3 regions of the Arthrobacter sp. TMP15 genome follow, and region 2 is predicted to be linked to each of the others. Evidence: predicted binding sites of a transcription regulator. Region 2 holds the regulator's gene; each other region holds the start of a gene.
What was found. The regulator LexA, encoded in region 2, represses DNA repair genes until DNA is damaged. The targets are predictions, from matches to a motif close to TCGAACANNTGTTCGA.
Positions count from the first base shown of each region.

Region 1 (3,278 bases), 450 kb from region 2:
GAGTCTCCAACGATTACCTGTATGAATCAAGCGCCAAAGCGCAGTTCATTTCGGGAATAATCATGCCAAGCACCAACTTTGTCGCCAACCTGAACTACGTAGTGATCGCGGTCCTTGGCGGCATTCAGGTGGCTCAAGGTGTCATCACCATTGGAAGTGTGCAGGCGTTCATCCAGTACTCGCGGCAGTTCAGCCAACCCATGGCACAGCTGGCCAGCATGATCAATCTGCTCCAATCCGGGGTGGCGTCGGCCGAGCGGGTCTTTGAACTGCTGGATGCACGGGAGCAGCGTCCCGACCATGTCCCATCGGCCGTCCTGGGAACTACTGCGGGGCGGGTCGTTTTCGAGCATGTGAACTTTGGCTACAAGGCTGATGAGCCGCTGATTAAGGATCTTACTTTTATTGCCGAACCGGGGGAGACGGTGGCAATTGTCGGACCAACAGGCGCCGGCAAGACAACGTTGGTGAACCTGCTCATGCGTTTCTATGAGATTGATTCCGGCACCATCACAGTTGATGGCGTCAACACAGCCGAGCTAACGCGCGATGACTTACGCAGCCAATTCGGGATGGTGCTCCAAGACGCGTGGCTCTTTATTGGCACTATCCGGGACAACCTTGCTTACGGCAAGCTGGATGCTTCCGAGGCACAGATTATTGAGGCGGCAGAGGCCACCCACGTTGATCACTTTGTGCGGTCCCTTCCCGATGGTTATGACACGGTGTTAACTGACGACGGCGGTGGGCTCAGCCAGGGGCAGCGCCAGCTGATGACAATAGCAAGGGCGTGGATCTCTAATCCCGGAATATTGATCCTCGATGAGGCTACAAGCTCCGTGGACACACGCACAGAAGTTATGATCCGCCAGGCCATGAACAGGCTGCGAGCAAACCGCACAAGCTTCGTTATAGCGCACAGGCTCTCTACAATCCGGGATGCAGACATGATTCTTGTCATGGACCACGGGGAAATCGTTGAGCAAGGCAACCACGAAGAACTGTTGGCCAGCAAGGGTTTCTACTACGATCTCTATATGAGCCAGTTCGGCGATCCGTTGGTGGAAGAGGTGAATCAGGTATGAGCTCCATGGAAATTCTTATGCGCCGCTGGCACCTTGATACGGAGTCCAGCGTGCCACCCTTTGAACAGGTCCGGCTGAGAATACTGGATCTTGCCTCCTCCGGAGAGTTAAGCGTGGGAAGTAAACTACCCCCCGTGCGGGCGTTGGCTAACGATCTTGGCGTAGCGGCAAATACGGTGGCCCGGGCGTATCGTGAACTTGAGCAGGCGGGGATTGTTGTGACCGCCGGACGCAGCGGCACCGCCATAGCTTCCGGTGGAGACAAGATTGCCGCTCAAGTGGCTGCAGCCGCAGACTCCTTCGCCGCCGTCGTGCGGGATTTAGGCGTGCCCCAAGCTCAAGCCCTACGGATAGTCAGCGCAGCGTTGGACAACAGCTGACAGCGGACACCCGGAATCGTTTGAAGGCAATGCGGACGCATATTCGAACGAACTTTCGATTATACTTACCAATGAACGCAGCGCGCGGCTTACCAGCTGCGCTCAATTGCTACGTCGTAGTCAACTAAGGGGCAGGTTCTGCTGACTCGGCGTCGACGTAGCAAAAAGTGATGTGAAGGAAACAATGGCTCAGTACGTATCACCCGAATTTGATGTGCCACGCCCAGACTTGTCGCGTCTTGTTGTAAAGGGCGCCCGCGAACATAATCTGCGCAACGTCGATCTAGACTTGCCCCGTGATGCAATGATTGTGTTCACAGGCTTGTCGGGCTCCGGCAAATCTTCCTTGGCATTCGACACCATCTTCGCCGAGGGCCAGCGCCGCTACGTTGAATCGTTGTCAGCCTATGCGCGGCAGTTCCTGGGCCAGGTGGATAAACCCGATGTTGATTTCATTGAGGGACTCTCCCCGGCGGTATCTATCGACCAGAAATCGACTTCCAAGAACCCTCGCTCAACTGTGGGAACTATCACCGAGATCTACGATTACATGCGCTTGTTGTGGGCTCGGGTGGGAACCCCCCACTGCCCCGTATGCGGGGAGCCCATCGCCAAGCAGACACCGCAGCAAATTGTTGATCAGCTGCTTGAAATGCCTGAGGGCACCCGATTTCAGGTATTGGCTCCCGTGGTGCGGGACCGCAAAGGCGAGTTCGTTGACCTGTTCAAGGAGCTCACGGCCAAGGGCTACTCCCGTGCAAGGGTCGATGGTGAGCAAATCCAGCTCAGCGATCCACCCAAGCTTAAGAAGACGTACAAGCACACCATCGAGGTGGTGGTTGACCGTCTGGTGGTCAAGGACGGCATTCAACAGCGCTTGACTGACTCCGTAGAAACCGCCCTCGGGCTGGCCGATGGCCGTGTCCTAGCGGATTTAGTGGACTTGGACGAGACCGACTCCGGACGCATCCGTTCTTTCTCGGAGAACCTCGCCTGCCCCAATGAGCACCCGCTGGCCATCGATGAAATCGAGCCCCGATCATTCTCCTTCAACAATCCCTTCGGTGCCTGCACCGCGTGCAGCGGCATTGGCACAAGACTTGAAGTTGACGAAGAACTCGTTGTTCCGAATCCGTTCTTGTCGTTGCGTGAAGGCGCCATTGCACCGTGGTCATTGGGTACGGCGACCACTGAATACTGGAACAGGTTACTTGAAGGACTCTCCGCGGAGTTGGACTTCGCCATGGATACGCCGTGGAACAAGTTGGACACCGATTCCCGCACGGCAATTTTGTACGGCAAAGATCATAAAGTTGTGGTCCAGTACAAAAACCGCTTTGGTCGTGAACGTAAATACAGCACAGGCTTCGAAGGAGCTGTCCAGTACATCCAGCGAAAGCATGTTGAAACGGAATCAGACTCCGCTCGGGATCGCTACGAAGAGTACATGCGCCAGATTCCCTGCCCTGCCTGTGGCGGAGCACGCTTGAACCCTGCATCACTGTCGGTGCTGATCAACGGCAAGTCCATTGCGCAAGTGTGTGCCATGTCAATGCGTGACTGCTTTGAGTTCCTCTCAACCTTGGAATTAAGTGAGCGAGAGGCAACGATTGCCAGCCAGGTGCTAAAGGAAATTCAGGCCCGCCTGAAGTTCCTTCTGGACGTTGGTCTGGAGTACCTCAACCTTGAGCGTGCCTCAGCAACACTGTCAGGTGGAGAGGCTCAGCGTATCCGTCTTGCCACTCAGATTGGCTCCGGACTTGTCGGTGTGCTGTACGTCCTGGACGAACCATCCATCGGACTGCATCAGCGT
Region 1 is NZ_CP154262.1:1,734,399-1,737,676, forward strand. It holds gene AAFM46_RS07580 (ABC transporter ATP-binding protein) at 1-1,085, shown strand, start outside; gene AAFM46_RS07585 (GntR family transcriptional regulator) at 1,082-1,465, shown strand; gene uvrA (excinuclease ABC subunit UvrA) at 1,650-3,278, shown strand, end outside.
Region 1: a site for LexA is predicted at 1,509-1,524, ahead of uvrA (excinuclease ABC subunit UvrA). Genes of this name have one in related genera too.

Region 2 (3,278 bases):
CGGGACGATGTCGCTTTGGCAGGGAGTAGATGTTCAGGGTGCCTCCTGCAGACTTGTTGTCATAGACAGGATTCCCTTCCCCCGTCCCGATGATCCACTGGTTACTGCCAGGGCAAGAGCGGTGGCCCAAAGTGGTGGAGACGGCTTTATCGCCATCTCGGCCACTCATGCGGCTGTCCGCTTAGCGCAGGGTGTGGGGCGTTTGATTCGTTCAAGTGAAGACAGGGGTGTTGTGGCAGTCCTGGACTCCCGCCTAGCCAACGCTAGCTATGGAGGATTCTTGCGGGCAGCCCTGCCACCGTTCTGGGCGACAAAGGACAGGGCCGTGGCACTTTCAGCGTTGCAACGGCTCTCAGGGAAGTAGTAAGCAACCGGTAGCCGCCGGGCGCCAGTAATTGGCGAACAACCTCCAGTGAGTGCTAGGCAGCCGTGGCGGGCAGCCACCAACAAAAACCCACAAGGCGGGGCCGGGCATTGTGTCCGGCGCATATTCCTTGGCTACACTCTTTCGGCCCCACTCTTTCGGCACCGGTCTTTCGGCACCGGAACTGATGGTGGCTTTATCAAGGCCACCATCGGCTCAGGTTAGGAGATTCAGGCGCCAAGGCCTGCAGGCGCGTGGTTATGAGGACCGTTTCCCCTTGAGGCTCACTATCCGTTCGCTCACTGTCTGTCGGAGCGCTGTTCATTGGTGCGCTGTTTATTGGAGGGCTCTTTGTTGGTGCGTTCTCTAGTTGGTGAGCCCTGGCTTTGCCGAGTCTCGAAGCGCCTGGCTCGAGACCGTGCGGCACTAGAGACTGTGCGGCGCTAGAGACTGCGAAGGACAGAAACCACTTTGCCCATAATGGTCGCGTGATCTCCCAGGATGGGTTCGTAGCGGGTGTTCTGGGGTAATAACCAGGTATGGCCATCGCGTTGCCGGAATGTCTTCACGGTGGCCTCATCCTCCAGTAGCGCAGCCACAATGTCCCCATTGTTGGCTGTTTTTTGCTGGCGTATAACAACCCAATCGCCGTCACAGATGGCGGCGTCGATCATGGAATCACCCTGGACTCTGAGCATGAAGAGTTCCCCGCTGCCCACGATCTGCCGAGGCAGAGGCATGATGTCATCCACGGATTGATCGGCCAGGATGGGTCCACCAGCTGCGATGCGTCCCACAAGTGGCACAAATGCCGTGTCAGAGGAACTGCTGAGTTCGGAAAAGTTCAGCCCGTTTGAACTGCGTAACTTGGACGGAGAGCTAACCCCCTCGATTTCTACCTCCCCAATGTCCAGTACCAGCGGTATGAGGACTTCCATTGCGCGTGGGCGCTTGGGGTCGCGACGTAAATAGCCGTGGCGTTCAAGCTGGGTCAACTGGTGTGTGACGCTGGACAGGCTCGCCAGCCCCACGGAGTCGCCGATCTCACGCATGGAGGGTGGGTAGCCCTTGTCTGCTATGGAGCGCTGTATGCACTCCAGGATCTTCTTCTGCCGGACTGTCAGTCCCTTCATACCGGCGCGACTAGGTGCCTGAGGGATGCGGTGCGGAGGTTCTGGAAGCGCCATGGTTCCGGGGTCCTTTCGTGGCTGCCCTGAACAATGTCAGTGCCTGCTGGTGGACTGCATGTAGCGGCCAATCCTTGTCTAACAAGTTTAAGCCACAAACCAAGCAATTTCAAACATTTGTTCTAGCAGCCCTTGGCAAGTGTCGTCTATAGATGCTAAAACTGTACTAGTAGCTAATTAGAACATACGTTCTATCGAAGATTTAGAGCATGGAAATTTGATCCGATGGATGTTGGTGGCCAGGGATCTTGATCCACGGCGAAAGGACCAGAAATCATGAATGCAATGGTTATCACCGCAACAACAAGCAGTAACAAGTACACAAGCTTCTTCCCCGTGGGCGGTTTTGTCCCCAGCCGGCTCAAGGGGCGAGCGAGCAGCGCTCCACAGGTAAGAGACGTGCAGAGCGGAGACGTGCAGAGCGGAGCCTTGCAGGGCGGAGTCGTGAAGGACGGGCTCGTGCAGAGTCAAGGCGCGCAGATGCGAGTGCAGTTGACTCGTCGTGGCAGGTTTGTACTCTTTGGTATCCCAGCTATAGCAGTCGCTGCGGTGATGGTTTTTGTATCCTTGGCCATCATCCTTGGCTCGATAGCGACTCCGGCACAGGCCTCCGCCAAGTATCCAGCCGTTGACATGGCTGATTACGCCGTGTCCGTGACAGTTCTGCAGGGAGATAGCCTGTGGAGTATCGCCCGCGCATCGAATCCAAACGGCGACGTCCGTGATGTAGTTCGAGAGATCGTAGCCCTGAACGAGTTAGGCAGCGCAGTTCTGCAGGCCGGACAGCACCTGTACGTACCAATTTCCAGATAAGAAGCAATTCACAGCACTTGTGGCTCCACAGCAGGACCAAGGCTCGAGTCTTGGAGTCTTGGAGGCCTGGCTGCTTAGCAGGTGCGGCCGCCTCGGCAACCGTTCGAGTGACGTCGCTGATTTCATTCGTTCATTGTTCGAATAAGGCTGCGGGTTGCATTCGTACGTTGCTTGACTAGCCTCCCGTTTGCAGGAGGGCGCTTGCGGGAGGCAATCTGAATGCGAGAGCCTGGATGAGGATAGCTGAGCCTGGATGAGGACAGATGCCAGCATGAGGCTGATATAGCGTCCGCATGGCGTCACCGTTTCGAACTTTCCAGCTCTCAGCAAATAAGCTTGGTCCATGGATCAGTTTGAACGCCTAAGCCAACTGCCGCTCCGTGACGATCTGCGTGGACAGCATCCCTATGGTGCACCCCAGCTTGATGTACCAATACTTTTGAATGTCAATGAGAATACTTTCGGTGTTCCTGCGGACGCCAGAGAAGCCATTCTTAGTGCGGTGGCAAGCGAGCTGGAAGGCCTTAATCGCTACCCTGACAGAGAATTCACTACTTTGCGTCAAGAACTGGCAGCATACCTAGGCCATGGGCTGGTCGAAGAGAACTTGTGGGCGGCCAATGGATCCAACGAAGTGCTGCAGCAGGTGCTGCAGGCTTTTGGTGGTCCTGGCCGCAGTGTTATGGGATTTCCTCCGACGTACTCGATGTACCCACTTTTGGCCAGCGGAACCGGCACAGCCTATTTGGCTGGGAACCGAGCCACTGACTATGCTTTGAGCGCGGAATCAGCTGCCGCACAGGTGCGCCACCATGGCCCCAACATAGTTTTCTTGTGCTCACCCAATAACCCAACGGGTACCGCCTTGGGCTTAGATGTTGTCAAAGCCGTTTATGACGCGGGCGAGGCAACGC
Region 2 is NZ_CP154262.1:1,282,871-1,286,148, forward strand. It holds gene AAFM46_RS05620 (ATP-dependent DNA helicase) at 1-364, shown strand, start outside; gene lexA (transcriptional repressor LexA) at 808-1,497, opposite strand; gene AAFM46_RS05630 (LysM peptidoglycan-binding domain-containing protein) at 1,828-2,364, shown strand; gene AAFM46_RS05635 (histidinol-phosphate transaminase) at 2,708-3,278, shown strand, end outside.

Region 3 (3,278 bases), 760 kb from region 2:
ACTGCGTGCCTCTTACAACGTTGCCCCCACAGCCGATGTACCCATTGTCCTTGAAAGGCTTATTGACGGGGTAAAGCACCGCCAGATTCACATGGCTACGTGGGGACTGGTGCCTGGGTGGGCGAAGGACCCTGCGGTGGGTGTGCGTGCCTTCAACGCACGTAGTGAAACCGCAGCTGAGAAGCCCACTTTTCGTGCAGCCATGAAGTCGAAGCGTTGCTGCGTGCCTGTACAGGGCTATTACGAGTGGAAGAAATCACCCGATGGCAAGACCAAGCAGCCATACTTTGTGCATTCCTTGGATGGTTCGCTGATCACTTTTGCCGGGCTCTATGAGTGGTGGAAAGATCCCTTGAAGGAAAATGGCTCACCGGAGCAGTGGCTGCTGTCCTGCACCATTTTAACTATGGCAGCACCGCCGGAAGGTGAATTGGCCATGCTACATGACAGGCTGCCAGTGCCGCTGAGTCAGGAGGGGTTAGCGGATTGGTTGGATCCGCAGAACAAGGAAGTTGCCCCGCTTCTCAAGACGGCACTTGGAGAAGCGTGGGCTTTGGCTGAGGGTTGGATGCTTTACGCTGTTTCCACAGATGTTGGAAATGTGCGCAATAACTCACCCGAGTTGATTGTTCCGCTAGCTCAGTGACTAACTCAGTGATTAGCTCAGCGACTAGGGCATTAGGGGTAGGGGCAAAAGCGAGAAAGCCTTAGTCGTCAGTTTCTTCTGGTGACCAGCGATGGAAGTCAAGGGATAGATAAAGTGCCAACGCGGCGGAGTTGGTGGCTTCAACCCGCAAGGCCACATCGCTTTGGCCCTCGTTGAAAAGAGTGTCCAAAGTGGCAAGGACCAAGTCTTCGGCGAGGCCTTGGCGGCGGTGCCCTCGGTCGGTAATAAGTTCGATGATGAACGGCGCATCGGGAGTGTCTTCGCCAATAGCGCGTTCCACAACCAATACTGCGGCCACAATTTTGCCCTGGTCATCTAACGCTACGTGGGAAGCTTCGGGGAGAAATCGGCCATATTTTCCTGCCATCGAGGCCTGGATATCGGCTAGTGCAACCTCGATAGACTCGCCAGCCAGTCCAGCGTCATAAGCGGTGAAATAAAGTTCACCGAGGCGGGGGATGTCAGTTTCCAGCACAGTTCTTGATGCTGTTTTGAGGTCGCGTTCCAACGGATTGGTTTTAGCGATGAGGGTGACCATGTCAGTCATGGAACGCTCCTTTGAAATCGGTGTGGCGCCAGCAGTCCGGCTAAGACAATGGCCATAAGGCCATGCTAGACGCCTGTTGCGTTGTCAGCTATCTACTTAACGCTTTCTGTGCGGAAGAATTCCCGCCTCGCGTTACTTCCCAATTGGCGGTTACTTTCCGCGTGAAGATGAGCGTACACTTAAATCCATTAGTATATATGTACTAATACGTTTGACGCACCTAGGACATGTCGTGTGTTTAGGGTGAGGACGGAGATCGCGCATGGGTATCTTTAGTGAGGCTATCACCGTGCTGACCTCATCTGATGGTGTGCCGTTGCAGTTGTGGTGGCGGGAGGAATTTTATGCCATTTCGGCTGATCCCCTGTGCTGGTATGAGCGCCGATCCTGGTGGGAGAGCGAGAAACGCGTGCGTCCGGGGGAAGGAGTAGGGGTTGTTGACAGGCAAATGTGGCGGTTGCAGGTCCATCGGGAAGAGGCAGGGCAAGGTCCTGCAGAAGCTGCACATGAAAGTTTAACCGTTGATGTGGTGCGCTACCGGCCTAGTGAACGGTGGCGCGTCATAAAGATATATGACGCTGTGGATGAGTTGTTTATGGAGGAGCAGGGCGGTGCGTAACTTTGTCCATTTGCATAGCTACTCCGCCTACAGTGCCCACTTTGGGGTTTCCTGGCCCGACGATCTTGCCCAAACGGCCGCAGTGGACGGTGATGCGCTGGCTGTCACCGACCGGGACGGTCTTTATGGCTCGGTAAAACATGTTAAAGCGTGCATGGCCGCTGGAATAGACCCAATCATTGGTGTGGACCTTGCCGTTTTGGAAGAAGGCTCGGAGGGTCTTGAAAAAGTGGGAAGGGTGGTTGTCCTAGCCCATGGAAACGCTTGTATGGCCCCGGGGGCAGGATACGCCGCCCTGTGCAGCCTGATCTCGGCCGCCCATAACCAGCCGGTGGTGGGGATCACGCTGGAGCAGCTGGCTGCCGGTGTGCTTGATCCGGAGACTCAGAAGCCGGCGTTGACAGTATTGTTGGGTCCCTACTCACCCGTTGGCAGGTCGTTGAACGGGCGCAAGTATTTACTTCCGCGCACAAAATTTTTGGCGTGGCGCAACGCCATGCCAGCAGGGTCAATGGTTGTTGAGATCCTCAGCCATCTCAGTACCCCTGGCGCTCCCATGAGCACAGCTCACGCGGTGCGGATGCTAAAGCTGGCGCAGGAATTCGGTGTTCCTGCCGTTCTGAGCAACGCGGCGCGCTACACCCGTGAGGAGGACGCGCCTACAGCAGATGTTCTGGATGCTGCGCGGAACATTGCCCCTCTTGAGCGTCTCCACGATTTGCAACCTACGGGTCAGGCCTGGCTTAAAAGCGCCGCCCAGATGGCCGCAGTAGCTAAAGAAATTGTGTACCAAAGCGGCTACGGCAGTGCCGAGCTGGAACAGCTGTGGGCCAACACAGCCCAGTTGGCTGACAAGTGCAGGCTGGACCCGGCCAGCGATCTGGGCTGGAAAAAACCAACCACCCCTGAACTGGATGTTTTGGGACTGTCCCAGCCGGCGGGCATCGAACTACGCCAGCGCAGCGAAGCAGGGCTTGTTCAACGGTTTGCGGACCTCCGTGGTGAGAAGCTGCACAAAGTCCGCAACCGGCTTGAGATGGAACTGGCCACTATTGGTGGGCTGGGTTTCGAATCGTACTTTCTGACTGTGGCCGAAGTCTCTGAAATGATTCGCGAAATGGGGGTGCGCCGGGCAGCAAGAGGTTCCGGGGCGTCGTCGTTGGTTAATTATGTTTTGGGCGTTAGCGCTGTTGACCCTATAGCCAACGACCTCCTTTTTGAAAGATTTCTTTCCAGTGACAGGTCTACGCTGCCTGACATTGATCTTGATGTGGAAAGTGCTCAACGCCATAACGTGTATAGGCGAATATTTTCTCGTTTTGGTGCCAAACGAGTCACCTTGATGAGTATGCAAAATAGTTATCGTGCTCGCGGTGCTGTGAGGGACGCGGGGCTGGCGTTGGGGATAGAAAAACGGGAAATTGATCAAATTGCCAAGCAATTGT
Region 3 is NZ_CP154262.1:2,046,297-2,049,574, reverse strand. It holds gene AAFM46_RS09040 (SOS response-associated peptidase) at 1-646, shown strand, start outside; gene AAFM46_RS09035 (GNAT family N-acetyltransferase) at 708-1,214, opposite strand; gene AAFM46_RS09030 (DUF6504 family protein) at 1,477-1,833, shown strand; gene dnaE (DNA polymerase III subunit alpha) at 1,826-3,278, shown strand, end outside.
Region 3: a site for LexA is predicted at 1,404-1,419, ahead of AAFM46_RS09030 (DUF6504 family protein). Genes of this name have one in related genera too.